One region of the Bariatricus sp. SGI.154 genome, then DNA from elsewhere that is predicted to be linked to it. Evidence: predicted binding sites of a transcription regulator. Region 1 holds the regulator's gene; the other holds the start of a gene.
What was found. Region 1 encodes HrcA, which represses chaperone genes, less so after heat shock. Its sites were predicted from a motif close to TGTTAGCACTCNNNNNNNNNGAGTGCTAACA; they were not measured.

Region 2: ACQRBN_RS03215 (co-chaperone GroES) is a predicted target of HrcA. The motif match lies at 1,459-1,489, and genes of this name have one in related genera.

The regions. Positions count from the first base shown of each region.
Region 1 is NZ_JBNPMC010000032.1:20,338-23,486, reverse strand. Features, by position in the region: gene ACQRBN_RS13265 (Crp/Fnr family transcriptional regulator) at 1-486, shown strand, start outside; gene hrcA (heat-inducible transcriptional repressor HrcA) at 699-1,742, shown strand; gene grpE (nucleotide exchange factor GrpE) at 1,793-2,464, shown strand; gene dnaK (molecular chaperone DnaK) at 2,657-3,149, shown strand, end outside.
Region 2 is NZ_JBNPMC010000003.1:108,632-111,780, reverse strand. Features, by position in the region: gene groL (chaperonin GroEL) at 1-1,112, opposite strand, end outside; gene ACQRBN_RS03215 (co-chaperone GroES) at 1,142-1,426, opposite strand; gene ACQRBN_RS03210 (hypothetical protein) at 1,542-1,847, opposite strand; gene codY (GTP-sensing pleiotropic transcriptional regulator CodY) at 1,954-2,736, opposite strand; gene topA (type I DNA topoisomerase) at 2,800-3,149, opposite strand, start outside.

The DNA.
Region 1 (3,149 bases):
TGTGTGCAGGTAATGAATGAGGATGTGTTTGGGAATCGGACGATCCTTGAGCAGGTGGGGCAAGGAGAGTTATTCGGAGCGGCTTATGCCTGTGCAAAGTTTGATAGAAGTCCGGTGAGTGTAGCGGCGGTGGAAGACAGTGCTGTTCTGCAGTTGGATGTAAGGCGGGTATTGACTGTCTGCCCGACTGCCTGTCAGTTTCATCAGGAACTGGTTAGGAATATGGTGCATATCCTAGCGGGGAAGAATGTATTGCTGGGAGAGAAGATCCGGTATCTTTCCAGACGGACCACCAGGGAAAAGCTGATGTCCTATCTGTCAGACCAGTCTAAAAGGGCAGGAAGCAGGCATTTTTGCATTCCATTCGACAGGCAAGGGCTGGCGGATTATCTCTGTGTGGAGAGGAGCGCTATGTCGGCAGAACTTGGGAAACTTAGGAAAGAAGGGGTGGTGGATTATCTCAGAAGTGAATTCTGGCTTAAGTAATTCAGGTGGGTACACCACATTTTTCAGTTAGGTACACCACATTTTTCAATTTGGGACGTAGTAAAAGTGCATTTTACTACATCCCAAACTTATAAAAAATGTATAAAGAGTGTTGACAAAACAAATCAGCAGTGCTAAATTAATAGTCGAAAGGTGTTAGCACTCAAAAACAAAGAGTGCTAATAAAACAAAATCCGAAAGGAGGAAGGCGAATGATATCAGAACATGGCTTGAGTGATCGTAAGTTAAAGATATTGCATGCAATCATTCAGACGTATCTGGAGACAGGCGAGCCGGTCGGGTCCAGAACGATTTCCAAATATACGGATTTAAATTTAAGTTCTGCAACGATCCGCAATGAGATGGCAGACTTGGAAGAACTTGGATATATCATGCAGCCGCATACGTCAGCCGGACGTATTCCTTCGGATAAAGGCTACAGATTATATGTAGATATGCTGATGGATGAGAAGGAGCAGGAATTAAGCGAGATGCAGGAGCAGATGCTTGATAAGGCAGACAAGATGGAACAACTCCTGAAGCAGGCAGCCAAGGTTCTTGCCAATAGTACGAATTATGCGACTATGGTTTCTACACCGATGAATAACGCGAACAAGATTAAATTCATCCAGTTATCCATGGTGGATGCGGAACAGGTGATTGCGGTAATCGTACTTGGCGGCAATGTGATCAAGAATAAGATCATTAATATAGAAGAGCCGCTCAGCAATGAGAATCTGCTGAAATTGAATATGCTCTTGAACACTACATTGAACGGCATGTCGATTGAAGCAATCAATCTTGGGCTGATCGCGAGATTAAAAGAACAGGCCGGGATACACAGCCAAGTGGTTGGCAAGGTATTAGATGCGGTGGCGGATGCCATTCAGGTAGATGAAGATATGCAGATCTACACAAGCGGAGCCACGAACATATTCAAGTATCCGGAACTTAGTGATAAGCAGAGCGCCCAGGAGATTATCAATGCATTTGAAGAGAAGCAGCAGTTGACAGAACTTGTAACCCAGACATTATCTCAGGAAGAGAATACCGGAATTCAGGTGTATATCGGAGATGAGACTCCGGTTCAGACTATGAAAGACTGTAGTGTCGTTACCGCAACTTATGAATTAGGTGACGGCATGAAGGGAACGATAGGTATTATCGGACCGAAGCGAATGGATTATGAGCATGTATTAAAATCTATGAAACGACTCCAGAATGAGTTGGATCAGATGTTTCATAAGAATGAATAAGAAAGGTGGAATAACCCTTGGAGAATCAGCAGGAGAAAAGCCAGGAAGAGATGGTAAAAGAGGCTGTAGAGGAAGCGAAGAAGGCAGCAGAGCAGGCAGAACAAGAAGCGGCAGAAACTTCTGATGACAGCGGTAATACAGCAGAAGCCAGTGAAGAGCCAGAAGAAGAGGCGACAGTTGGCGGAGATGGCGAAGCAGCTGAAGACAGCGAGGAAGAAGAGGCAAAGGACGGCGAAGAAGAACCAAAATCCGGAAAGAAATTATTTGGCAAGAAGAATAAAAAAGATAAAAAAGACGAGAAGATTGAGGAACTGACTGACAGACTCACTCGTCAGATGGCAGAGTTTGATAACTTCCGCAAACGTACGGAGAGGGAGAAGTCCCAGATGTACGAGATAGGAGCGAAAGATATCATAGATAAGATTCTTCCGGTAGTTGACAATTTCGAGCGTGGGCTTGGAGCAGTCAAGGAAGAAGACAAAGAAGATCCCTTCATCCAAGGAATGGAGATGGTGTATAAGCAGTTAATGACAACACTGGAAAGTGTAGGGGTCAAACCTATCGAAGCGGTAGGACAGGAATTCAATCCTGATTTCCACAATGCAGTGATGCACGTGGAAGATGAGAACCTCGGTGAGAATATCGTAGCCGAAGAGTTTCAGAAAGGTTACATGTACCGTGATTCCGTCGTAAGACACAGCATGGTAAAAGTAGCGAACTAAACCTGAACACTTAATGATGCCTGAATACTTAGTGAGGTATTATCGAACTTAGTATGAAGGTAGATACTCTGAACAAAGTGAAGAGTATCTTCACAGAATTTAGTGTGAAGGTTGTTCGAGGAGCGAAGCGAATCGAACTTCATATGACACTTACAATTAATTATTATTTCATAAAAATAGGAGGTCTTTATAATGGGCAAAATTATAGGTATTGACTTAGGAACAACAAACAGTTGTGTGGCTGTTATGGAAGGTGGTCAGCCAACAGTTATCGCGAATACAGAAGGAGCTAGAACAACACCATCTGTTGTAGCGTTTTCAAAGACAGGAGAGCGTCTGGTAGGTGAGCCTGCAAAACGTCAGGCAGTAACCAATGCAGAGAGAACAATCTCTTCTATTAAGAGAGAGATGGGAAGCGATTACAAAGTAACCGTTGATGACAAGAGATATTCTCCACAGGAGATTTCCGCGATGATCCTTCAGAAGTTAAAAGCAGATGCAGAAGGATATCTTGGTGAGAAGGTAACAGAGGCTGTTATCACAGTACCTGCTTACTTTAACGATGCTCAGCGTCAGGCAACCAAGGATGCTGGTAAGATTGCAGGTCTTGATGTAAAGCGTATCATCAACGAGCCTACAGCAGCAGCGCTTGCATATGGTCTTGATAATGAGAAAGAGCAGAAGA
Region 2 (3,149 bases), on a different contig from region 1:
GCAAGTTTTGCAAGTCTTTCCTGCAATTTTTCTCTATCAAAATCAGATGTTGTCTCTTCAATCTGCATCTTAATCTGGGATACACGATCTGCAATCGCTTTCTTATCGCCCATACCATCAACGATGACTGTATTTTCCTTCTGTACTTTTACGGATTTTGCACGTCCTAACTGATCCAGAGTAGCCTCCTTAAGATCCATTCCAAGTTCATCAGAGATTACCTGTCCTCCTGTCAGGATAGCGATATCTTTGAGCATCTCTTTTCTTCTGTCGCCATATCCCGGTGCCTTTACAGCAACAACGTTGAATGTACCGCGCAGTTTATTAACGATCAGTGTAGTAAGTGCCTCACCTTCTACATCCTCTGCAATGATCAGAAGTCTTGCGCCGGACTGAACGATCTGCTCTAATACAGGAAGAATCTCCTGGATGTTAGAGATCTTCTTATCTGTGATCAGGATATATGGATCATCCAGAACTGCTTCCATCTTATCCATATCTGTTGCCATATATGCGGATACATATCCACGGTCAAACTGCATACCTTCTACCAGGTCTAGTTCTGTCTTCATGGTCTTAGATTCTTCGATTGTGATAACACCATCGTTAGATACCTTCTCCATTGCATCAGCAACCATCTCACCAACTTCAACATCGCCTGCGGAGATCGCTGCTACTTTTGCGATCTGATCTTTGTCTTTTACTTTGCTTGACATCTCAGCAATTGCCTTTACAGCTACGTCTGTAGCCTTCTTCATACCTTTACGAAGGATGATCGGGTTAGCGCCTGCTGCCAGGTTCTTCATGCCTTCATGTACCATTGCCTGTGCAAGTACGGTTGCTGTTGTAGTACCATCACCTGCTACGTCATTGGTCTTGGATGCAACTTCTTTGATCAACTGTGCTCCCATGTTCTCGAAAGCATCTTCTAATTCAATCTCTTTTGCAATTGTTACACCATCATTCGTGATCAATGGTGCTCCGAATGATTTATCCAGAACTACGTTACGTCCTTTTGGTCCAAGTGTTACTCTTACTGTATCTGCCAGCTGATTTACTCCTGCTTCCAATGCGCTTCTGGCTTCAGCGCCATATTTAATTTCCTTTGCCATAATTGCATGCCTCCTAAAACTTTATTATATTATTCACAAACAGCCAGGATATCATCCTGTTTTACGATAATGTATTCTTCATCATCAATCTCTACGGTTGTTCCTGCATATTTCGAATAGATAACCTGCTGTCCTACTGTAACATTCATCTGTACTTCCTTGCCATCTACGGTTCCGCCCGGACCCACAGCAATTACTTCTGCCTGCTGAGGCTTCTCTTTAGACTGTCCAGGAATAACGATTCCGGATTTGGTAGTTTCTTCTGCTATTAACTGTTTTAATACAACTCTGTCTCCTAATGGTACTAATTTCATAAGTTTATGCCTCCTTTAAAAATATCTATATTTGTTAGCACTCATAAAAAGAGAGTGCTAAAAACTCTAGATATAAAATAGCACTCTCTTCTGACTTTGTCAACACACTTTATATTTAGTTTACAAGATTTTTATAAAATCCATTCTTAATCTGATACTTCATCACTTTGCCACGTTTGTTCCAGTACCTTTCTCTGATACATCCCTTGCATCCGATCGTCCCATCCTTCGTCTCAATCCGGCATTCGTAGATTCCATCCAATGAAAATGCCGGCAGTTCCGTATCCTCTGATAACAGATATATGCTCTCCTCCTCAGGATGATACGTAATAATCTTACAATGATGAATCTTCTCGTCAAAATATCCATCCTTCAGTATCATTCGTTCCATCCTAAGTGTTACCTGACATTCCTCATACATATCTATCGCTCCCTTCCTTACGCAATCATTGCTTTATTGTCACAAAGGCATCTGCTGCGAGAGTCAAATAAGGGTATCAGTTGCCCGATACCCTTGATCTTTTTGATTATTTCATACGTTCCGCTTTAATATGCTCCAGTTCCGTGAATACATAATCATTCACAACCTTGATATAGGTTCCTTTCATACCGGAAGAACGGGATTCGATCACACCTGCGCTCTCAAACTTCCGCAGGGCATTGACGATAACGGATCTGGTGATTCCTACTCTGTCAGCAATCTTGCTGGCAACCAGAATTCCTTCCGTTCCATCCAACTCTTCAAAAATGTGGATGATCGCTTCCAGTTCTGAATATGACAATGTACTGATTGCAGACTGAACAATATGCTCTTTTCTGGTCTCCTCTGCACTCTCTTCATTCACAGAACGAAGCATCTCCAGTCCTACAACTGTTGTCCCATACTCACTTAAGATAATATCATCAATCTCATACATCTGTTCTTTCTTATAGATAAACAGTGTTCCAAGGCGCTCTCCTGCAATATCAATCGGAGTAATAATTGCCTGATATCCTTTTACCGCCTCTTCTGAAAATCCCAGTGTCTGCAGATTAACATTCTCCTTGGTAGACAAAATACTAAGAAGCCGCTCATTCAACATCGCGTCAATATGCTTGCCGACTTCCTGCTCAATCAATTCTTTAATATATGGAACGCCTTCACATTTACTGCCTCCAAGTACTTTTCCCTTTTTACTGACTACCAGCACATTGGAATCCAGAATCTCTGTGAGTACCTCACATATATCATTAAACACTACTTTGCTCGAGTTGTTATTGTGCAGTAATTTATTGATTTTTCTAGTTTTATCTAATAATTGTACACTCATTGGCAATCCTCCATCCTTTGAATGTTATATTATCATACAATTCAGGAACTTTCAATCAATTTCCTAATTATTTTTACTATTTTCTTTATTTTCTACGTATCCACATTTTTCATCACCACAGAGAAGTTTATTCCCCTTCTCTACCATGTAACTTCCACATCTCGGACACTTCTTTGTGGAAGGCTTCTGCCAGGACATAAATTCACACTCCGGGTTATCCTCACAGCCGTAATATTTTCTGCCCTTCTTCGTCTTACGGATTACTACGTCTTTACCACATATTGGGCATGGCACTCCCACTTTTTCAAGATAAGGCTTGGTGTTCCTACATTCCGGGAAACCTGGACATGCCAGGAATCTGCCGTGCGGACCGTATTTGATCACCATGTTTCTTCCACACTGGTCACACACAA